DNA from 4 places in the Bradyrhizobium sp. ORS 111 genome. Region 3 is predicted to be linked to each of the others. Evidence: predicted binding sites of a transcription regulator. Region 3 holds the regulator's gene; each other region holds the start of a gene.
What was found. Region 3 encodes PhoB, which activates phosphate uptake and scavenging genes when phosphate is short. Its sites were predicted from a motif close to TGTCATNNANCTGTCAT; they were not measured.

Region 1 (5,848 bases), 3.6 Mb from region 3:
TAGAGGCTCGAGACCGGCCAGTGCGCGAGAATGATGCCGCCGAGCACGAGCGTGATGACGCCCGAAAGCGCAACCAGCCCCCACGGCGCCGCAGCGTTCATGCCGAAGGCGAGGAAGATGCGGACAATCCCCGAGATCACCAGCGCAACGCCGAGGAATAGCGTCAGTGTGGCTGCCGCGAGCACCGGATTCTCGAAGACGATGAAGCCCGCGACGACGTAGAGCACGCCGAGCAGGGCCCAGAACAGGAACTTGCCCCACGACTTGACCTGGAATGCGTTGATGATCTCGGCGATGCCCGAGACGATCATCATGACGCCCACGAACAGGACGCTGACGACGGTTGCGAAGAGTACGCTGCCGAACGCCAGGATGCCGGCGATCAGATAGATCACCCCGAGCGCGACGATCCAGCCCCACTTCGTGCGGAGGGTGGACAGTCCGGATCCGAGGCTGTGGGCAGGAGGGCTGGTGGGTGAGCTGGACGTCGTTGACATGGCATCGCTCCCGTAAGCTGGATCAAACCATGCTACCATAGGTGGCCGTGCCGACAAGGGCGGGTACGGATGGCACCGAATGCGGCGCGACACGTTGATTCAATTCGTCTGCTGTGCTGCCGCGCAGCATTCGTGCAGGCGATCCGGTTCACACCGGCGAACGGACCGTCCGGATTGCAGAGGATAACTGTCCGGTCCGCCATCCATCCTGAGGAGGTCGACATCATGCCCGCCAGTCACGACAAGGATCACGTCTACAAGATGCTGGAACTCGTTGGATCATCGGAGAAGAGCGTCGAGGCCGCGATCGAGAACGCCATCAACCGCGCGTCGAAGACGATCCGCGAGATGAAATGGTTCGAGGTCGTGCAGACGCGAGGCCATATCGAAGAGGGCAAGATCCGCCACTATCAGGTGACGCTGCGGGTCGGCTTCACGCTGGAATAGCGCGGCTTCCTGGCAGCACGCTCAAATCCAGCCCTGTCATGCTGAGGAGGCCGTATAGCGGCCGTCTCGAAGCACGACGGCCTAACTGCGGCCGTGCATGCTTCGAGACGCGCTACGCGCTTCTCAGCATGACGGGGCTGGATGTGAACGCGTTGATCCACGGCGTTGCCCGCGTCCCGATCACCGCCGTGACAGCGGCGCTGGCGGGGGCGGTTCGGTTGCGCCGGGGCCGAGTGAGCGCTGCACCATCACGCTGTCCGACCAGCGGCCGTAGCGATAGGCGACGCCGGGCAAGTGCGCGACGCGCGCGAAGCCGAACCGGTCGTGCAGCGCCAGCGACGCGGCGTTGTCGGCATCGATATAGCCGATCATCTGGCGGAAGCCGGCCGCGGCGCAAGTGTCGATCAACTCCTGCAGCAGCTTTCGGCCGACGCCCCGGCCGACATGTTGGTGATGCACGTAGATCGAGTGCTTCACCGTGTAGCGATAGGCGGGACGCTTGCGGAACATCACGACATAGGCGTAGCCGACGACCTCGCCATTGCAGACCGCGACCAGATGCGGCAGGCGGGTGTTGCGCAAATTCTTGCGGCGCTCGCGCAGATCGTCGGGCTCCGGCGTGCCGCTGTCGTCGACGCTTTCCTCGACGCCGCGGCGGATGTGGCGGCGGTAGATCGACAGCATGGCGTCGACGTCGCTGTCGCGCGAGGCGCGCACAGTGATCTTGTGCTCATTGTCCATTGCGCGCTGTCCGTCCGCTTATTCCGCCACAACGTAAGTATAGAAGCGGACGCGGCCTGACGCATCGATTTCCTTGTAGACGCCCTGGATCTCGACCTCGAATCCGGGAAACGCGTTGAAGCTTGCTTCGAACATCCTGAGATAGTCGATCATCGGCTTGCTGCGCTCCGAGAGCCGTTCGCCGGGCACGATGGTCGCGATGCCGGGCGGGTACACCACGAATGGCGTCGCCGCGATGCGGCCGAAGATTTCGTCGATCGGCAGGTAGTCGACGTCGTTGCGCACCAGATAACGCGAGGCCTCGCGCGGCGACATCGCGATCTCGGGCAGATGCTCGGGCAGGAATTGCTTCGCCTGCAGCGCGCTGACTCCGGCGTCGCGAAAGAAGCGGTGCATGTCGCCGCAGAGATCGCGCAAGCGGACCCCGGCATAGCGGTGCGGCCGCCGGCGGTAGAATTCGGGGATGACGTCCTCAAGCAGCGCGTTGTCGTCGTGCAGCTTCTTGAAGGCGACGAGGCCGGAGACCAGCGTGCCGGCCTTGCTGGCCTCGACACCCGGCGTCAGCAGGAAGAGCAGGGAGTTGAGGTCGTTCTTCTCGGCGACGATGCGGTTCTCGCGCAGATATTGCGCCACCACCGGCGCGGGAATGCCATGGTCGGCATAGGCGCCGGTCGCATGGTCGAAGCCCGGTGTCAGCAGCGTCAGCTTGTTCGGGTCGGTCATGGCAAAGCCCGCGGTCAGCTCCGGAAAGCCATGCCAGCTCTCGCCGGGCTTGAGCTGCCAGTAGGACGGGCTGGTCGCAAGCTGGTCGGTCGAGATCGTCTCCCAGGCGACATTGTGCACGCCGCCTTCGCGCGCCACGTCCGGGATCATCACGCGGTCGGGCACGAACGGCTCGAAGAACCAGCGCCGCTCGACCCGCGTCTCGTTCTCCTCGAACTCGCGCTTCACCGCGCGGATCTTCTTGCGCAGCTCGATGCCGAGCCGGATCGTGTCGTCCCACAACACTTCGCCGGAGCGACCCTTCATCATCTGCGCGCCGACGTCGAGCGAAGCGAACAGCGGATAGAACGGCGAGGTCGAGGCGTGCTGCATGAAGCTTTCGTTGAAGCGGCGGTGCTCCACGCGGCGCTTCTGGCCCTTGATGTGCCGATCGCGGATGTGGATCTGGGAGGCCTGCGAGAAGCTCGCGAGCTGCTTGTGGGTCGATTGGGTCGCGATGATGCCGGGCGCCTCGGGGCCGAGGTCGGACAGCCCCATCGCGAAGCGGCCGGCATAGATCGGGTGGAATTTCATGAAGCCGGCCCAGGCCTCATCGAACAGGATGTAGTCGCAGAGATGGCCGATGCGCTGGAGGATCATCTCGGCAGAGTGGATGGTGCCGTCATAGGTGCACTGCTCCACCACCGCGACACGGAAGGGGCGCGGCTTCTTCCAGGCGTTCTCGTCCTTGACCAGCGGGTGCTTGCGGATGGCATCGCGCAAGGCGCTCTCATCGAGCAGGTCCCAGCGCATCGGGCCGATCAGGCCCCAGGCGTTGCGCACGGTCGGAACGTAGACCGGGATGCCGCCGCCGATCAAAAGCGCGCCGTGATGGGCAGCCTTGTGGTTGTTGCGGTCGAACAGCACGAGATCGCCGTCGGTGACCAGCGAGCCGAGCGCGACCTTGTTGGAGGTCGAGGTGCCGTTGAGCACGAAATAGGTCTTCTCCGCGCCGAAGATCCGCGCCGCCTCCTTCTGCGCTCGCAGCGCCGGCCCCTCATGGGTCAGGAGGTCGCCGAGGTCGAGTACGGAATTGTCGAGATCGTCGCGGAATACCGCTTCGCCGAGATGCTCGACGAACACCCGCCCGATCGGGCTGCGGCTGTAGAACACGCCGCCATTGTGGCCGGGGCAGGTCCAGAGCTGATTGCCTTCCTCGGCATAGTCGACCAGCGCACCGAAGAACGGCGTCTTCAGCGTCTCGGCATATTGCTTGAGCCGGCTGATCAGGTTCTTGGCGATGAAGGGCGGGGTCTCCTCGGACAGGAACACGTAGCCGTCGATAAAATCCAGCACCTCGACCGGCAGGTCCTCGAACCGCTTGCGGCGGATCAGGAGGATGATCGGGAAGTCGAGGCCGCGCCGGCGCATCAGATTGATCAGCGCCGCGGTCTTGCCTTCAAGCCCCTTCTTGCCCCAGTCGACCACCATGCAGCCGATCGCGGCATCGGTCTGCACCGCGATCTCGGCATCCTCCAGCTTGCGGGCGCGCACCACCTCGAAGCCCGATCGCTCGATTTCGGCGATGATCTGGTTGAAGCGGATGCCTTCGAGATCGTCGGCCTCGAACACCGGCGCGGCGAACAGGAAGTTGAAGCGTTTGAAATAGTCCATGCGTGTCCTCGACGTCCATCAGGCTGAACCTGTCGGCACAATTCATGACAAGCGGATGACACGCGGCGGGCGCAGGACGGTAGGGCAATCGCATTTGGGAGAAAGGCGCCCTGCGGCCATCCTTCGAGACGCCCGCCTTTGGCGGGCTCCTTAAGGATGAGGTCTCGTTTTGCGGCACACCAGTAGACCCTCATGGTGAGGAGCGCCGCTTGCGGCGCGTCTCGAACCACGAGGCCGAGTACGTGCGCAGCCGCCCAAGACGTGTGCGATAGCCCCGCACCGGACGGGGAATGTGGATGAATTCAGTTCATCCTTAGCTGAAATTCTTCGCGTTTGCCTGGTGCGGCATGATGCTCGACAGTGGACGCATCCCAAGCCGGAGGGCGCCATGCTCGTACCCGCTGAAGCCAGTGTCGCGACCTATCTCGCCGCCATCGACCGGCTGGCACCGCTCGTCGCCGCGGAGCGCGAGCATTTCGACCACGACCGCAGGCTGCCCGACGCAGTCTTCAACGCGCTCGCCGAAGCGGGACTGTTTCGGCTCTATCTGCCGAGGTCGCTCGGCGGGCCGGAATTCTCCCCGTTCGATTTCATGACGATTGTCGAGGCAGCTTCCGCGCTCGACGGCTCGGTTGGCTGGATTGTCGGCAATGGCGGCGGCATGAGCCGGATCGGCGGCTATCTATCCGCGGAGGTGGCCCGGAGCTGGTTCGCCGATCCGCTGGCCTTTGTCGTCAGCGCGACCGGTGCGGTCGGCACGGCGACCGAGGTCGAAGGAGGGTATCGTGTCAGCGGACGCTGGCCGTTCGGCAGCGGAGCTCATCATGCGACCCGGTTCATGGGGCTCGCCAGCGTGAAGACGGCTGCCGGCCAGAATGGACCGCCGTTGTGCTGCTACTTCGACCGATCGGAGGTCCGGGTGCACGACACCTGGTTCGTATCCGGACTGCGTGGCACCGGAAGCTGCGACTTCGAGGTGCGCGACAGCTTTGTTCCGTTCAGCCACACCCACGCGCTGGTCGATCTTCAACCCACCGAACGCGGAATTCCATATCGGCTGCCGGGTCTGTCCGCGTTCGCCTGGACGATCTCTGTCGTTCCCCTGGGCATCGCACGAGGTGCGCTTGCGGCCTTTATCGAGCTGGCCGGGCGGAAGGCACGGCTCGGCAGCTCCGGCACGATGCGCGACAGCGAGACGGTTCAAGACATGGTTGGCCGGGCGGAGGTCGCGCTGCGTTCAGCGCGCGCCTTGCTCGCCGAAGCCATGGCCGAGTTGATCGCAGCGATCGACGCCGGAGGCGGCCGTCTTATCGAGGCGCGGGTGTTCCTGCGGACGGCTTGCGCCAATGCCGCGGAAAATGCCGCGCGGGTCGTCGACATGATTGCGGCCCATGCCGGCACCGCCGCGATCTTCGAGACCGGGACGCTGGAGCGGTCGGTCCGCGACGTCCACGCGGCGATCAAGCATGTGGCGATGAACCCGAGCTGCTATGCTCTCGGCGGTCGCGTGAGCCTCGGCCTCGATCCCGGCACGTGGCGGTTCTAGAGGGCCGGTTTCGACTATTCATTGCGCGCCGCCGGAGGTCGCGGATATTCCAGTTGCATGGCGACGAAGTCGACCGTGCTTCGACCATAGCGCGTCTCAATTTCGTCCAAGGCCTGGTCGAGTGCCTGCGCCGGCGGCGTCGTTCCTACCGGAGGGAGCAGGCGCGCCGCGGGCCAGTCGGTCGCGACCTGTTGCGGATAGATGCGCAAGCCGTTGCGCGTGATCTGGACGCCGTCGGTTG
Region 2 (5,848 bases), 3.4 Mb from region 3:
CGCGCCAGACGAACAGCACCGCGAAGACCGCCGCCAGAACGAAGCCCGCCACCACGAATGGATTGCTCCAGCCCACTGCGCCGCCTTCGATGAGCGCGCCGGCCAGTGTGCCGAGGGCAGCCACCGCGGCGAGCTGGCCCGGCAGGTCGAGTTCGTGCTCCAAATGGCGCGTGGTTTCGTCGGCGTAGCGCCAGGCGAGCCACAAACCGGCAAGGCCGATCGGCAAATTGACCAGGAAGATCGTGCGCCAGCCGACCAGCGCGATCAAGCCACCGCCGACGAGCGGACCGGCCGTCAGCGCGAGGCTCGCGCCTGCGGCCCAGATGCCGACGGCGCGTCCGCGTGCCTTCTCGTCCGCATAGGCATGGCGAAGCAGCGCGAGCGAGTTCGGCACCAGGATGGCCGCGGCGAGCCCCTGCACGCAGCGCGCCGCGATCAGCGTCGCGGCATTTGGCGCAGCCGCGCAGGCAACCGAGGCCGCGGTGAAGAGCGCGAACCCGGCCATGAAGATGCGCTTGGCGCCGAGGCGATCGCCGAGCGCGCCCGCGGTCAGGATGAAGGCGGCGAAGGCGACCGTGTAGGCGCTCACCACCCATTGCAGTCCGGCAACGCCGCCACCGAGCGAGGTGCCGATGGCGTTGAGTGCGGTGTTGACGATGGTGACGTCGAGCTGCACGACGCCGTAGCCGAGGCTCATTGCGGCAAGCGTCAGCGTCGCCGCAAGCCTGGTCGGATTCGGACGGGAGGCTGCGGGTTGATCCATCATGGACCCGGCTTTCGGGGATATGCGTTGCATGGCTCACCTCAATCTCTGGCTACCAATGCAACACATAGCCATCCGTTTCGAACCGACATTTCGCCTTTGATCGAAGTATGACGGCCGTCACCAGCCGACGCGCGCGCTTCACGCCGCGCGTCGTTTTGCCTCAATAGACCAACTGACCAACGGATTGCCGCGGTATCGGCGCTGCACGGCGCGGACGGCCCTTCCGATAGTCGGACACGCGGCCTCCGCGCCAACTTTGGTGGTCCTGGTAAACGACGCGGGCAGTGCGATATCCCCTGCCTCGCATGCATATCGTCCATTCAGAAATTGGGATGGCAGACCTCCCGCGGCGGCAAATGTGCAAAAAATGTGGAGGAAACCGGCCGGAACACCGGAACGTGCGGTGAACCGATCGCGGCAAATGCCTTACCTGCGACTCACATTCCACAAGACGAGATCATATGTAGCCCGTATGACAACGACGACCGACGGGAGCCGAAGCTTGGCTTGTCAAGGACTGCACAACGCATCGGTTTTGCCTTATGGGTCATCGCGCACGGTGCGTCTGCCCGTCACCCGTCGCCGTCCGTGATCGGGTCCCACTGAAATTGCGCCCCCGCCGGGAGGATGAATGCATCGGCTGCTGACCACGCTCGGGCGTGGCTTCAAGGAAAAGATCGGCTGGAAACGGCTCGGGATCGCTGCGAGTGTGCTCATCATCGTGTTCGCGGTCACGACGCTGGTCCGGACCCTGAAGGGCGTCGATACCGGTGTCATCCTCACCGCGCTGACCAACATCGCGCCGCACCGGATCGCGCTGGCGGCCCTGTGCGTCGTGGGCGCCTTCTGCACGCTGACGTTCTATGACTTCTTCGCGCTCCGAACGATCGGCAAGAACCACGTCCCCTACCGCATCGCAGCGCTGTCGAGCTTCACCAGCTACACGATTGGCCACAATATCGGCGCGACCGTCTTCACAGGCGGCGCGATCCGGTTCCGGATCTATTCCGACTACGGCCTGACCGCGATCGACGTTGCCAAGATTTGCTTCCTGTCGGGGCTGACGTTCTGGCTGGGCAACCTGTTCGTGCTTGGTTTCGGCATGGCTTGGCACCCCGCCGCGGCATCGGCGATGGACCTGTTGCCGCCTGCGATGAACCGCCTGATCGCGATCGGCTGCCTTGCCGGCATCGCCGCCTATTTCTACTGGCTGCTCACCGGCGACAAGCGCCGCGAGCTCGGCCAGAACGGCTGGAAGGTGGTGTTGCCGTCAGCGAAGCTGACGCTCCTGCAGGTTCTCATTGGCGTGGTCGATCTCGGCTTCTGTGCGCTCGCGATGTACCTGCTGATGCCGACCGAGCCGTATATCGACTTCGTTTCGCTGGCGGTCGTGTTCATCCTGGCCACCCTGCTCGGGTTCGCCAGCCACGCCCCCGGCTCGATCGGCGTGTTCGATGCCGCGATGCTGGTGGCGCTGCCGGAATTCAGCAAGGAACAGTTGCTGGCGACGCTGGTCGTGTTCCGCGTCCTCTATTTCCTGATTCCGTTCGGGATTTCGATCTCGATCATGGGCATGCGCGAGCTCTGGCTCAACGTGGTGCAGCCCTGGCAGGAACGAAAGCGACTTAGCCAGGCCTGCACGGCTTCGGCGACCGTGCGGCAGCCGATCGAAAGCCGACAGCAGCGGATCAGGCGGCTGAAAAGGTAACAGCGACGTTATCGCCCCAGGCGGGTTTTTCGTCCCCCAACCCGGTTCTCTTATTTTTGCCTTACCGTTGACGTCAAACGCGCCATGGTTGGTTTTTTGGCTCGATTTTCGTTTCGTTTGACGGTCTGCGCGGTGCTGCTCGGCAGCGCGCTATCTGTGGTCATTGCGTCGGCGGCGGAGGCGCAGGACACGCCCTTGCAGATTTCCTGGGAGGTCCGCAACCGCTTCCGCCTGTTCCGCGAGGAACGCGACTTCCGCCTCCAAGTGGAGAGCGGGCTTGGACGCAGCGTATTGGACTCCGAGCGGGCATTGGAATTGCAGAGCGACGGCCGCGGCTGGGCGCGCAATACCGTCAACCGGCTCTGCATCGACCTGCAAGGCCGCGTCAGCGAGCCCTGCACTCGGGACAACGTCAAGGAAAGCTACCTGACGCCGATCGACCACGCGATCGTCGTCCGCCTCACGGGTCCGGTCCCGGTGGGCGCGACCTGCGCCTGGTCGTTCGACGACGGCGACGGGCCGCAATCTTCGACGTTCGATTGCGCCGAGCCGGTCAATCTGCGCGTCCGCTACGGCCGGACCACGGTCGCGACCGTCGACGTCGCGAGCGGTTCCGAAGCAAACCAGCGGGTCACGACCGAGATCGCGGTGCGAGATTTCTTCATCGCCGGCCTCGGTGACAGCATCGCCTCCGGCGAGGGCAATCCGGACCGCGCGATCGCGCTGTCCGACGACGGCTTCTGCTTCCGTTCCTATCTCGGCGGCGCGCAATACTATCGGCCGAGCCGCGCCGGCTACAAGGGTGGACGCGCCTGCGAGGCACCGGACACCCTGTCCAACTGGCAGCGCCACAGCGCGCTATGGTTCAATTCAGCCTGCCATCGCTCGCTCTACAGCTATCAGACCCGCACTGCGCTGGCGCTTGCCGTGCAATATCCGCACATCGCGGTGACCTATCTGCCGTTGGCATGCACCGGCGCCACGATAGCCGACGGCCTGCTCAGCTCGCAGCAGGCGCGCGAGTGCCTGCCGACGAAGATCGCCAATACCTGTTCGGGCACCGTGAGCGGCCAGCTCGCCGAGTTGCGCGCCGCCCTGGCGGCCGCGAGGCGCCGCCAGCCGGATCGCACGCTCGACCTCGTGCTGCTGTCGATTGGCGCCAACGACATCTACTTCTCCGGTCTAGTCGCCGACGTGATCGTCGACACACCGACCGAGCGCACGCTGTTCAAGCGCGGCGGCTCGTTGGCGTCGGTCAACGATGCCCGCTCGGCGCTGGCCCGCGATCTGCCGTCCGGTTTTGCCAAGTTGCGCGATGCGCTGAAGCCATTGGTCGGCGGCGACCTGTCGCGTGTCATTTATACGGCCTACGCCAACCCGGCGCTCGCCAATGGCGGCACACCCTGCCCCGGCGGCCGCGCCGGGTTCGATATCCATCCCTCCTTCAACGCCGATCCGCAACGGCTCGCGACCGTCTCGAGCTTCGTGCAGAACGAATTCCTGCCGCAGCTCAAGGCGCTCGCGCTGTGCCAGTCCGGCATCATCTGCCGCGATCCGCAGACCGACCGGATGACATTCGTCGATGCGCATCAGGACGCCTTCGCAAGCCACGGCTTCTGCGCGCGTGCGTCGACCGATCCCGAGTTCGACCGCGACTGTTTCTCCGCCAATGGTGACAGCTTCGTGTCCGACATCGTCGCCGCGGCGAACCAACCGCTCAAATGCGGCCGCAGCGCCGGCGACTATCGCGCCTACCTGCCGCGCGCGCGCTGGATCCGCGATGCCAATGACAGCTACTTCGCGGCGATGACCTATCCGCAGGCCCTGCCGGCCTCAATGCAGCCAACCGATATCCACGACGCGACGTGGGGTATTCTCTCTGCCGTCTACGGCGGCGCTGTCCACCCGACCGCGGAAGGACACGCGGCGATGGCCGATGCGGCCGTGCCTGCCGCTGCCGGCGTGCTGCAACTCGACAATGTCGTGCCGGAAATCATTTCGGAGCCGGTGGCGCCGCTGCCGGCTGCGCCAGAGCGGCGCTAAGGTTCACGCCGCATCACAGCAAGGACGCGCTCTTCCCTCGCGACAAGCGCGGAACGCGTTTGCGCGGAGATCGCAAAGACGATTCAATCCCATCGGGCTTAGTGCCGCTTCGTCACCGACGAGGTCGATGTCGGCGTCGTCTTCACGGCTGCGAGCGACGGCATGTATTTGGCGACGATTGCCGGATCGAGCTGGGCCATCGCAGTGTCCGGCAGTCGGGTCCAGACTTCGTCCTTGCCAAACAGCGAGATGCCGAAATAGCCGCGCATCGTCAAAGTCTGCCCATCGGCGCTCAAGGTCATCTTGGCCTTGTAGACCTTGCCGTCACGCGGATCGAGCACGTTGCCGTTCTCGTACTTCAGGCCCGCGCGCTTCATGTCGCGGATGAAGGACAGCCCGAGCCAGGGCGCGTTCTTGCGATCGTCGGTGCATTTCGCGCAGACGGGATTGGGTGGATCGTCGGCATCGGGAAACATCTTGGCGATCACGCCTTCGAAGGTGCCGCTGTGATCTACGATCAGAAACCACCCGGTGGGCTTGCCGTCCTCCACCTTCTGCCACAGGCCGACAGCGGAAGGCTCTGCTGCCGAGGCCGCAAATGGAATCGCAACGACAAGCGTCGTTGCGATCGCGAAGATCAGCCGAAATCTGGATAGCGTGGTGCGCATCGTCATCACCTGATCAATCGACAAGCTGAGCTTGGAGTCTACGTCCATTTCGCGGAGTGTTCTAGTACCCCACGCGACGGCCGAGACGCCGAAGCCGCTTCTGTCGGCCACAATTCGGCTGCAATCAGTTCACGCCGAGCTTCTTCTGCAGGCTCGAAGACGATGTCGTGTACTGGAACACCAGCCGCTTGTCAGGATAGACATAGCGGTGCGCCTTCTGCGCCATCAGCGCACCCTCGTGGAAGCCGGAGAGGATCAGCTTCAGCTTGCCAGGATAGGTGTTGATGTCGCCGATCGCGAAGATGCCGGGAATGTTGGTCTCGAATGCCGCAGTGTCGACCGGCACCAAATTGTTCTCCAGCGCCACGCCCCAGTTTGCGACTGGACCGAGCTTCATGGTGAGCCCGAAGAACGGCAGCATCGTATCGCAGGCGATCGTCGAGATCGCGTTGTCATTGCCCTTGATGGTCGCGGCCGCGAGCTGACCGCTCGCGCCCTCGAGCCCGGTGACCTGGCCGATCATCAGATCCATCTTGCGGTCAGCGACCAGCGCGCGCATTTGCTCGACACTGTGGGGCGCGGCGCGGAAATCGTCGCGTCGATGCAGCAACGTGATGCGCTTGGCGATCGGATGCAGATTGAGCGTCCAGTCGAGCGCGGAAT
Region 3 (5,848 bases):
CCGGTGGCGGCGAGGGTTCCCAAGGTGCGGCCATGGAACGCGCCTTCGAAAGTGATGATGCGGTAGCGCTCGGGATGTCCCTTGGAGAAGTGATAATGGCGGACCAGCTTGATCACGCCTTCCATCGCTTCCGCGCCGGAATTGCAGAAGAACACGTAATCGGCAAAGCTCTGCTCGCAGAGCCGCGCGGCGAGCGCCTCGCCGTCCGGACTCTTGAACAGGTTCGACATGTGCCAGAGCTTGGTCGCCTGTTCCTGCAGCGCCTTGACCAGATGAGGGTGCGCATGCCCGAGCGCGTTCACCGCGACGCCCGAGGTGAAATCGAGATAGCGGTCGCCGTTGGTCGCGATGAGCCAGGCGCCCTCTCCGCGCTCGAAGCCGAGATCGACCCTGGCGAAGACGGGAAGCAGATGCGACGTGGCGCTATTGGTCATGGCAATCACTGACGGGTTTGAGGCCGACAATTGCCGCGTGCCTTAACGCCAGCGCAGCAACGGCCAGCTTCGGAAAACAAAACGTGCCGCCTTTTCGGGCGGCACGTGGAAGGCATTGTATGCTGCGGGCAGTCGCTGTCAATCGCCACGAAGTGGCCTTCCTGCAGTGCGAAACGCGCGCAATCCCGAGCATACCGGTGAGGTGGAAAAGCCTCATTGCAATGCATAAATGTCGGAACATGTGGACGCGCTGCCGCGGACTCTTGCGCCAGAGTCACGCCATATTGTAGCGTTTGGCCTGTCGGATACGACATCTCGTGCGGCAGTACTGGACCCTCTAAGTAGCTTTCGTTCTGCGTACACGTTCGGGCGCAAAACCGCGTCCGGCGAGGGCTAAGGGATTCTGACCGCAGGGATATTTGTCAGATTTGGCTCGCAGCGCCGCTCCGATGACTGGCCGGCGCAAGGCGAAGGGAAGAATGCGATGACGGTATTGACCTGGTCCGATGATCGCGTCGAGCAGCTCAAGAAGCTCTGGGAGGCGGGCCTGTCGGCCAGCCAGATTGCGGCGGAACTCGGCAATGTGACGCGAAACGCCGTGATCGGCAAAGTGCATCGGCTTGGCCTATCCGGCCGTGCCAAGGCCCCTTCCACCGCTGCCCCGCGACAGCGCAAGGCCCGTCCCGCCCAACATATGATGCGGGTGGCGCGCCCGGTCTCGCGCGGCAACACCGCGCTCGCCCACGCCTTCGAGGTCGAGCTGGAGCCGGATCCGGTCGCCTATGACAATGTGGTGCCGATGAGCCAGCGGCTGTCGCTGCTCGAGCTGAACGAGGCGACCTGCCACTGGCCAGTCGGCGACCCCTCGAGCCCTGAATTCTTCTTCTGCGGCGGCAAGGCGCTCACCGGCCTGCCCTATTGCGCGCACCACTCGCGCGTCGCCTACCAGCCGGCTGCCGACCGGCGCAGGCCCGCCAACAAGCCGCCGACCCGGTGAGCATCATAGGCCGTGGAAACAAAATCCCCGCGCAAGCGGGGATTTTTTTGTGAGGGGACTACCTCTACGTCACAGCGTCGTCCTGCCGCAGGCCGGGACCCATCCGCCGCGGCTTGTGTTGTGAACAGGACTCGTCGTTCCGACTTCGCGCAACAAATTGCATTCGGGGTTATGGGTCGCGGCTTTTGCCGGGACGACGCTGTGGTTATCTGCTGCCCGCGCCTTACGGCTGCGGCTCCGCCTTGGCGAAGCGGTCGTCGAGCGCATAGCCGGCACCGCGCACGGTGCGGATCGGATCCTGCTCGCGGCCGGGATTGAGCAGCTTACGCAAGCGGCCGATGTGCACGTCGACGGTCCGCTCGTCGATATAGATGTCGCGGCCCCAGACGCTGTCGAGAAGCTGCTCGCGGCTGAACACGCGGCCGGGATGCTCGAGGAAGAACTCGAGCAGGCGATATTCGGTCGGGCCGAGATCGATCGGCCGGCCCGAGCGCGCGACGCGGCGCTTCTCGCGGTCGAGCTCGATATCGCCGTAAGTCAGGACGGTGGCGAGCCGCTCAGGGCTCGCGCGACGCAACAGGCCCTTCACGCGCGCCAGCAGCTCCGGCACCGAGAACGGTTTGACGATGTAATCGTCGGCGCCGGTGGCGAGGCCCCGCACCCGCTCGCTCTCCTCGCCGCGCGCCGTCAGCATGATGATCGGAAGCTGCTTGGTCTCAGGCCGCGCCCGCAGGCGGCGGCACAGCTCGATGCCGGAGAGGCCCGGCAGCATCCAGTCAAGCACCACGAGATCGGGAACACGCTCCTTCAGCCTTGTGTCGGCGTCGTCGCCGCGTCCGACCGTCTCCACGTCGTAGCCTTCCGCGTCGAGGTTGTAGCGCAACAACGTCGTCAGCGCTTCCTCGTCTTCGACTACCAGAATGCGTGCGCTCATCGGTCTATGTTCTTTCTCTGTGTTGATCCGTTGCCCGAGAGGCGAACCAAACACCTCAGCTAGCCGTTACCCGGCACCGTGGTGGCAAAGGTGGTCATGTCGCCCTTCGGGCGCTTGTCGGTGATCTGCTGGCCTTCGATCATGTAGAACACGGTTTCGGCGATGTTGGTGGCGTGGTCGCCGATCCGCTCGATGTTCTTGGCACAGAACATCAGATGGATGCAGAACGAGATGTTGCGCGGATCCTCCATCATGTAGGTGAGCAGTTCGCGGAACAGCGAGGTGCAGATCGCGTCGACCTCCTCGTCGCCCTTCCAGACGGTCATCGCGGCCGGCAAGTCGTGCGCGGCGTAGGCGTCGAGCACCGACTTGACTTGCGACAGCACCAGATCGGTCATGTGCTCGAGGCCGCGGATCAGCTTCAACGGCTGGAAATCGCTCTCGAGGGCCGCGACGCGCTTGCCCATGTTCTTGGCGAGATCGCCGATCCGCTCGAGGTCGGTCGCCACCCGCATCGCGCTGACGATCTCGCGCAGGTCGATCGCCATCGGCTGGCGACGCGCAATCGTCAGCACCGCGCGCTCCTCGATGATGCGCTGCAGGCCGTCGATCTCGACGTCGGCGGCAACGACGCGCTTGCCGAGCGCGACGTCGCGGCGGATCAGTGCGTCGACGGACTCGGTGATCATGCGCTCGACGAGGCCGCCCATCTCGGCGACCAGGCGGGTGAGTTCCTGCAGATCGCTGTCGAATGCCTTGGCGGTATGTTCAGAAACCATCGCTTGCTCCTTCAATCATGATCCGGCCGGATCATGATCTCATTTCCTTGTTTGAGCATGATCTCATCGGAAAACCGGGTCTCCACTTTTCCGGATCATGCTCTAGCCGAACCGGCCGGTGATGTAGTCCTGGGTCCGTCGGTCGCTCGGCGAGGTGAAGATCTTGTTGGTGTCGTCGAACTCGATCAGTTCGCCAAGATACATGAAAGCGGTCTTGTCAGAGACGCGCGCCGCCTGCTGCATGTTGTGGGTGACGATCGCGATCGTGTAGTCCTCGGACAGTTCCTGGATCAGCTCCTCCACCTTGGCGGTCGAGATCGGGTCGAGCGCCGAGCACGGTTCGTCGAACAGGATCACCTCGGGCCGCACCGCGACGGTGCGGGCGATACACAGGCGCTGCTGCTGTCCGCCGGACAGCGAGAGGCCCGAGGCGTTCAGCTTGTCCTTGACCTCGTTCCACAGCGCACCGCCGCGCAGCGCCTTCTCCACGCGACCGTCCATCTCGGACTTCGAGATCTTCTCGTAGAGGCGGATGCCGAACGCGATATTCTCGTAGATCGTCATCGGGAACGGCGTCGGTTTCTGAAACACCATGCCGACCCGCGCGCGCAACAGGTTGAGGTCAAGCTTGGGGTCGAGAATGTTGGTCTGGTCCAGCATCAACTGGCCGACGGCGCGCTGACCCGGATAGAGATCATACATCCGGTTGAAGATGCGCAGCAGGGTCGACTTGCCGCAGCCCGACGGGCCGATGAACGCCGTGACGCGGTTGGTGCCGAGCGTCAGGTTGATGTTCTTCAGCGCGTGGTGCTCGCCGTAGTAGAAGTTGAGATTGCGCACCGTCACTTTCGGCGGCGCCTCTGGAAGCGGCACCTGGGGGACGTGGCTCGCGGCAGTCATCGAAACGGAAAGCTCGGTCATTTTGCAGCCCTTTCGGCACCTAGGATGCGCGCACCGATATTGAGCGCGAGCACGGTGAAGGTGATGAGCAGTGCACCGCTCCAGGCCAACTCCTTCCAGTAGGCATAGGGGCTCTGCACGAAGTTGTTGATGGTCACCGGCAGATTGGCCATCGTGCTGGTCAGGTTCAGGCTGAAGAACTGGTTCGAGAGCGCGGTGAACAGCAGCGGGGCGGTTTCGCCGGCGACGCGGGCGGTGGCCAGCAACACGCCCGTGATCAGACCCGATCGGGCGGCACGATATGCGATCCGCTTGATTACCAGCGAACGCGGCAGGCCGAGCGCGCTGGCCGCCTCGCGCAGCGGATTGGGCACCAGCAGCAGCATGTCCTCGGTGGTGCGCAGCACGACCGGGATCACGATCACCGCGAGCGCCAGGGAGCCGGCGATCGCCGAGAAGCCGCGCATCGGCACCACCACGGCGCCATAGATGAACAGGCCGATGATGATCGAGGGCGCGCTGAGCAGAATATCGTTGATGAAGCGGATCACCGAGGTGAGCTTGTCATGTCTACCGTACTCGGCAAGGTAGGTGCCGGCGAACAGGCCAAGCGGCGCGCCGATACCGACCCCGATCACGGTCATGATGATCGAGCCGACGATGGCGTTGAGCAGACCGCCTTCGGTCGAGCCGGGCGGCGGGGTGTTCTCGGTGAAGAGCTGCACGCTCAGCCCTGCGACGCCGTTGTAGAGCAGCGTAAGCAGGATCAGCGCCAGCCATGTGACGCCGAATAGCGCAGCGCCGATGCAGAGGGCGCGGACGACGATGTCGCTGCGGCGGCGGGATTTGTAGATCGGGTTCATGGCGTCACTTCCCCGCCTTCTTTTCCAGACGCAGCAGCATCAACCGCGCTGCGGCGAGCACGAAGAAGGTCAGCACGAACAAGAGCAGACCGAGCAGGATCAGGCCGGACTGGTGCAGGCCGTCGCTTTCGGCGAATTCGGAAGCGATCGCCGCCGAGATCGTGGTGCCCGGCGCGAAGATCGACGACGAGATGCGAAACGAGTTGCCGATGATGAAGGTCACCGCCATGGTCTCGCCGAGCGCACGGCCGAGCGCCAGCATGATGCCGCCGATCACGCCGACCCGGGTGTAGGGGATCACGACGCTGCGGACGACCTCCCAGGTGGTGCAGCCCATGCCGTAGGCGGCTTCCTTCAGCACCGACGGCACGGTCTTGAACACGTCGACCGAGATCGCGGTGATGAACGGCAACACCATGATCGCGAGGATCAGCGAGGCGTTGAACAGGCTGAGATAGGACGGCGGGCCCGCGAAGACGCTGCCGAGCACCGGCACACCCTCGAAGATGCGGATCATGAATGGCTGGAACGTGTTGGCGAGGAACGGGCCGAGCACGAAGAAGCCCCACATGCCGTAGATGATCGAGGGGATGCCGGCGAGCAACTCGACCGCGATGCCGATCGGTCGGCGCAGCCATTGCGGGCAGAGTTCGGTCAGGAACACGGCGATGCCAATGCCCACGGGAATGGCGATCAGCATGGCGATGGTCGACGTGATCAGGGTGCCGTAGACCGGACCGACCGCGCCGAGCACCGGCGGATCGGCCGATGGCGCCCAGCGCTGGGTCCACAGGAAGGCGAACCCGTATTCCTTCATCGCCGGCCAGGCGCCGACGATCAGCGACAGGATGATGCCGCCGAGGATCAACAGAACCGAAATCGCCGAAATCCGGGTGACCCAGTAGAAGGCGGCATCACCGAGCTTGAACGCGCTGAGGGCC
Region 4 (5,848 bases), 780 kb from region 3:
GCTACGCGATGTTCGTCAGCCCGCTGAAGTGGCTGTTCATCCTCGCGCCCTTGGTGATGGTGTTCGTCATCTCGGCCGGCATCAACCGTCTGGCGCCCTCGACCGCCCAGTTGCTGTTCTGGGTGTTCTCGGCGCTGATGGGCCTGTCGCTGTCGTCGATCTTCCTGGTGTACACGCACACCTCGATCGTGCGCGTGTTCTTCATCACCGCGGCGACGTTCGGTGCGCTCAGCCTTTACGGCTACACCACCAAGCGTGACATGAGCGGCATGGGCTCGTTCCTGTTCATGGGCCTGATCGGCATCATCATCGCCAGCCTGGTCAACCTGTTCCTGGCGAGCTCGGCGCTGCAGTTCATCGTGTCGGTGGTCGGCGTGCTGGTGTTCGCAGGCCTCACCGCCTGGGACACCCAGCGGCTGAAGAACGACTACATCTATGGCTACGCCTCGCAGGGCGGCGCGATGGCAGAGCGTGCGGCGATCACCGGTGCCCTCTCGCTCTACCTGAACTTCATCAACCTGTTCACGCTGCTGCTGCAGCTCCTCGGCCAGCGCGACTGACGCGCAACGTCGAACGGACAGATCGAAGCCCCGGCCCAATTGGCCGGGGCTTTTCTTTTGCGCGGAGCAAAAATAGTGTCGCGCCATGTCCAATCCGGAAATCAGGCCGACCGTTGAGGCGGACCTTCCTTCCATCACCGCGATCTATGAGCAGGCGGTGCGTTTCGGCACCGCCACGTTCGAGCTGATCCCACCCGACCTCACCGAGATGACCCGCCGCTACCGAGCGCTGATCGATGGCGGCTTTCCCTACTTCGTTGCCGTGCACGAGGGACGCGTCGTCGGCTATGCCTATGCCGGCCCCTATCGGCCTCGACCGGCTTACCGCTTCACGGTCGAGAACTCGGTCTATCTGGATCCCGCGATCCATCGCCGCGGCATCGGCCTGCAACTGATGGAGCGCCTGATCGCCGAATGCGGAGCCCGCGGCTTCCGGCAGATGGTCGCCGTGATCGGCGATTCCGCCAACGCCGGCTCGATCGGCGTGCATCGCAGATGCGGGTTCCAGATGATCGGGACGCATCCAAACGTCGGCCTGAAGTTCGGCCGCTGGCTCGATACGGTGATGATGCAGCGCGAGCTCGGCGAAGGTGCCGGAACGGTGCCGACCGATTAGCCAAGATCCGTACCGGATGGAGCGCAAGCGAAATCCGGGGCTAGTTTATCCGCGGACACAGACCCGGATTACGCTTTCGCTCCATCCGGGTTACAGCGTTGAATTGGCCCGCCTAGCCAGTGCCAGCTTGCGATCGATCACGAGCAATACGCGCTCCAGCTCATGACCGCGGCGCAGGATCAGGCCTGTCGCCGAGATCACGCTGTACATGCCCTGCTTGCGCGCGAGGCGCGGGTCCTTCTCGATCCGGTAGATCGGCACTTCGGAGGCCCGGCGAAACACCGAGAACACGGCGCGCTCCTTCAGAAAGTCGATCGCGTAGTCGCGCCACTCGCCATCGGCGACCATGCGGCCATACAGGTTGAGAATGCGGTTGAGCTCAAGTCGATTGAAGGTCACGCGGTTGGGCTGGGCCGCGGCGGCGGGGCGCGCCACGGCACGCATCCCGCTCGGATCAGTGTCCTCCGACATCAAACTCATCGAGCGCCTCCTGTCATCCCGGTGACGACCTATTCCGAAGGCCGGTGTCCCTCTCCGGGATCGTCACGAGGCTGACATGATCGCGCTAAGCGAGGGGCATCGCAAGGGGCCATTCGCAATGCAAAGCAGGCGTAAACCATGTCGGAGCGCGACGGATTGTCCGAAAAAGAGTCACGGGAACGTTAGCAGAATCATATTGCTGCCCAACTTCCGCCCACCGCCTGCCCCGCTGCTCTGCGAAAAGAGAACCCTGCGTTGGCCCGGTCCTTTCGGTTCCGGATTCCTCAGCCCCCAGCCCCCCGGGGCCGTCGGGATCGGGCCTGTACGCGGGGGGAGTTGATCCCCAACACTGGGCCAACGAAAGTTGGTCCTTTTTGTTTTTGGCGATACTCACGCGCGATCGAAACGCGCAGAGTTGAGCCGCCCTCACCGCAACAGATTTCGGGACGGATATCGACGCCCATGTCTCGGGAAGACAGCGCGCGTTGGCACGCGATCGAAGGCTGGCATTCACTCAAAGCGTGACGCCGACCTCAAAAGGCAATCATACGCACTTTAGTGCAGTGAGGTGAATGCCGCGCCGAGCATCGGGCCCGGCCTGTCCCGACTGCCGTCCTGGACATACACGGCGGCGGCGTCGACGCCCTCGCGCGTGATGTTCTCCAACGGCACGGTCCAGCTTCCGGACGAACCGTTCCAGTCGCCGACCTTCAGCAGATTGCGGACGACATTGTGGTAGGTGATTTCGCGGCCGCGATTCTCGCCGCGTCCGATCGAGATCGGCACCGATTTCGAGATCGAGCAGATCCAGACTTCGCCGCGCGATACCGCCGGCGACTTGGACGCCGCCACCGAAACATTGATCTGCTTGCCCGTCAGTGTCATCGACACCGGCACCGACATCACGCCGGCGCTCCTGTCGGTGTCCTTGATGGCGCTTTCGATGGAAGCGCGATCGCTGCCGATCACATGCGCCGAGCCGTTGATCACGGCCTGCGGCGTGTAGACATCGCGATCGCCGCGCATATGCGAATAGGCTTTCTGGCGCGCACTGAAGCGCGAATCGGCCAGCGTATCCTTCCAGCCGAGATAGTCCCAATAGTCGATCGGCATGCTGAGCGCGATGACGCTCGGATCCTTCGCAAGATCGCCGATGATCTTGTCCGCTGGCGGACAGGACGAGCATCCCTGTGAGGTGAAGAGTTCGACGACGGCACGCGGATCGGCGTGAGCGGGGCGGATGATTGCGACGATTGCGCAGATGCCGAGCGCGCTGGACCATCGCGAGATACGATTATAGGCCATCATCGCTGTCATACTGCGAACCAGTCGTGATGATTTCCATCCGTATTTGTACGGAGCATGAAGTTGTCCCTGAACCGCGTGCCCCAAAACGCGAGAAAGCGGCCTTTTCATAGGCCGCCTTCTTTTTAGCCGCTACTCACTAAGCAGTGAGGCACTGATCACAAATCCGCGTTGGAGCATGATCCGGAAAAGTGTGAAGCAGTTTTCCCCCGCGACAAACGCAAGGCGTTTGCGCGGAGATCATGCTCAAACAAAGGGCCTAGGCGGCGAGTTTGCGCAGCACAAAATGCAGGATGCCGCCGTTGCGATAGTAATCGAGCTCGTCGAGCGTATCGATCCGGCAGAGCAGCGGGACTTCCTTCTTGCCCCCGCCATTCGAGGTGATCTCGGCAGTCAACGTCTGGCGCGGCTTCAGATCACCCTGGAGCCCGCGGATCGTGACCGTCTCGTCGCCCTTGAGACCGAGCGAGGACCATGACGTGCCTTCCTGGAAGGTGAGCGGAAGCACACCCATGCCGACCAGGTTGGAGCGATGGATGCGCTCGAAGCTCTGGCAGATCACCGCGCGCACCCCGAGCAGCCGTGTGCCCTTCGCGGCCCAGTCGCGCGACGAGCCGTTGCCGTATTCTGCACCGGCGAACACCACCAGCGGCACGCCCTCGTGCTGGTACTTCATCGCCGCGTCGTAGATCGACATCTGCTCGCCGTCGGGCCAGTGCTTGGTCAATCCGCCTTCCGGAATATTCCCGTCGGCGCCCTTCAGCATGAAGTTCTTGATGCGGATGTTGGCGAAGGTGCCGCGCATCATCACTTCATGGTTGCCGCGGCGCGTGCCGTACTGGTTGAAGTCGGCAGGGCGCACCTGGTGCTCGCTCAGGAACTTGCCGGCGGGCGAGGTGAGCTTGATCGAACCGGCCGGCGAGATGTGGTCGGTCGTGATCTTGTCGCCGAACATCGCGAGGATCCGCGCATCGACCACGTCGGTGATCGGTTCGGGCTCCTTCTTCATGCCTTCGAAGTAAGGCGGGTTCTGCACATAGGTCGAGCTCATGTTCCAGCGATAGGTCTCGCTTTCGGTGGTCTTGATCTTGCGCCAGTTGGTATCGCCCTTGAACACATCGGCGTACTTCTTCTTGAAGATCGTCGCGGTGACGTACTTCTTCATGAAGGCGTTGATCTCTTTCGCCGTCGGCCAGATGTCCTTCAGGAACACTGGCTTGCCGTCCTTGCCGATGCCGAGCGGCTCGACCGCGAGATCCTTGGTCACGGTGCCGGCGAGCGCATGCGCCACGACGAGCGGCGGCGAAGCGAGGTAGTTCGCCTGCACGTCGGGCGAGACGCGGCCTTCGAAGTTGCGGTTGCCCGACAGCACGGCGGCGGCGACAATGCCGTTGTCGTTGATCGACTTCGAGATCTCTTCCGGCAGCGGGCCGGAATTGCCGATGCAAGTGGTGCAGCCGAAGCCGACCAGGTTGAAGCCGACCTTGTCGAGATCCTTCTGCAGGCCGGAATTGGCGAGATATTCCGCAACCACCTGGCTGCCCGGCGCGAGCGAGGTCTTCACCCACGGCTTGGCCTTCAGGCCCTTGGCAGCCGCATTGCGCGCCAACAGGCCGGCGCCGATCAACACGCTCGGGTTCGAAGTGTTGGTGCAGGAGGTGATCGCGGCGATCACGACGTCGCCATGGCCGAGCTCGAAATCGCGGCCCTCGACGGCGTAGCGCTTTTCCTCACCATCAGGCTTCTTGTACTCGTTGACCAGTGCGCTGGCGAAACCGGAGGCGACCGATGGCAACGCGATGCGGCCCTCGGGGCGCTTCGGTCCGGCCATCGACGGCACGACGTCGCCGAGGTCCAGCGTCAGCGTGGTGGTGAACACCGGATCAGCCGAGTTGGCGGTGCGGAACAGGCCCTGCGCCTTGGCGTAGGACTGCACCAGCTTGACGCGATCGGCCTTGCGGCCCGAGGTCTTCAAGTAGTCGATGGTCGCAGCGTCCACCGGGAAGAAGCCGCAGGTCGCGCCGTATTCGGGCGCCATGTTGCCGATGGTCGCCTTGTCCGCGACCGACAGATAGTCGAGACCGGGGCCAAAGAATTCGACGAACTTGCCGACCACACCCTGCTTGCGCAGCATCTGGGTAACCGTCAGCACGAGGTCGGTGGCGGTGACGCCTTCCTTGAGCTGACCCTTGAGCTTGAAGCCGACCACTTCCGGCAGCAGCATCGACAGCGGCTGGCCGAGCATGCAGGCTTCCGCCTCGATGCCGCCGACGCCCCAGCCGAGCACGGCGAGGCCGTTGACCATCGTGGTGTGCGAATCGGTGCCGACCAGCGAGTCGGGATAGGCGACCTCGAAGGTGCCGGTCTTCTTGCCGACCGTCATCTTCTCTTTCTTGGTCCACACCGTCTGCGCGAGATATTCGAGATTGACCTGGTGGCAGATGCCGGTGCCGGGCGGCACCACCGAGAAGTTCGAGAACGCCTTCTGGCCCCACTTCAGGAACTCGTAGCGCTCCTGGTTCTGCTTGTATTCCTCGACCACGTTCTTCGCGAACGCCTTGTTGTCGCCGAAGAAGTTGACGATCACGGAGTGATCGATCACGAGATCGACCGGCACCAGCGGGTTGATCTTCTCGGCATCGCCGCCGAGCTTCTGCATCGCGTTGCGCATCGCCGCGAGATCGACCACGGCCGGAACGCCGGTGAAGTCCTGCATCAGCACGCGCGCCGGACGGAAGGCGATCTCATGCTCGAGCTGGCGCTTCTTCAGCCACTTCGACACCGCGACGATGTCGTCCTTTTTGACCGTGCGGCCGTCCTCGTTGCGCAGCAGGTTCTCCAGCAGAACCTTCATCGAATACGGCAGCTTCGAGATACCCTTCAGTCC

Region 1: a site for PhoB is predicted at 4,106-4,122, ahead of P6U30_RS14965 (Orn/Lys/Arg decarboxylase N-terminal domain-containing protein). Genes of this name have one in related genera too.
Region 2: a site for PhoB is predicted at 1,228-1,244, ahead of P6U30_RS13490 (YbhN family protein). Genes of this name have one in related genera too.
Region 4: a site for PhoB is predicted at 1,718-1,734, ahead of P6U30_RS01930 (DUF2794 domain-containing protein). Genes of this name have one in related genera too.

Annotation. Positions count from the first base shown of each region.
Region 1 is NZ_CP120701.1:3,261,143-3,266,990, forward strand. Features, by position in the region: gene P6U30_RS14950 (HdeD family acid-resistance protein) at 1-497, opposite strand, end outside; gene P6U30_RS14955 (dodecin) at 723-944, shown strand; gene P6U30_RS14960 (GNAT family N-acetyltransferase) at 1,125-1,685, opposite strand; gene P6U30_RS14965 (Orn/Lys/Arg decarboxylase N-terminal domain-containing protein) at 1,704-4,061, opposite strand; gene P6U30_RS14970 (acyl-CoA dehydrogenase family protein) at 4,450-5,607, shown strand; gene P6U30_RS14975 (DJ-1/PfpI family protein) at 5,622-5,848, opposite strand, start outside.
Region 2 is NZ_CP120701.1:2,969,585-2,975,432, reverse strand. Features, by position in the region: gene P6U30_RS13495 (MFS transporter) at 1-766, opposite strand, end outside; gene P6U30_RS13490 (YbhN family protein) at 1,398-2,474, shown strand; gene P6U30_RS13485 (hypothetical protein) at 2,559-4,517, shown strand; gene P6U30_RS13480 (DUF2147 domain-containing protein) at 4,616-5,185, opposite strand; gene P6U30_RS13475 (NAD(P)/FAD-dependent oxidoreductase) at 5,310-5,848, opposite strand, start outside.
Region 3 is NZ_CP120701.1:7,644,240-7,650,087, forward strand. Features, by position in the region: gene P6U30_RS35345 (aspartate aminotransferase family protein) at 1-434, opposite strand, end outside; gene P6U30_RS35350 (GcrA family cell cycle regulator) at 919-1,431, shown strand; gene phoB (phosphate regulon transcriptional regulator PhoB) at 1,655-2,365, opposite strand; gene phoU (phosphate signaling complex protein PhoU) at 2,425-3,144, opposite strand; gene pstB (phosphate ABC transporter ATP-binding protein PstB) at 3,247-4,065, opposite strand; gene pstA (phosphate ABC transporter permease PstA) at 4,062-4,907, opposite strand; gene pstC (phosphate ABC transporter permease subunit PstC) at 4,912-5,848, opposite strand, start outside.
Region 4 is NZ_CP120701.1:400,164-406,011, reverse strand. Features, by position in the region: gene P6U30_RS01940 (Bax inhibitor-1/YccA family protein) at 1-560, shown strand, start outside; gene P6U30_RS01935 (GNAT family N-acetyltransferase) at 646-1,176, shown strand; gene P6U30_RS01930 (DUF2794 domain-containing protein) at 1,267-1,656, opposite strand; gene P6U30_RS01925 (DUF1223 domain-containing protein) at 2,212-2,973, opposite strand; gene acnA (aconitate hydratase AcnA) at 3,221-5,848, opposite strand, start outside.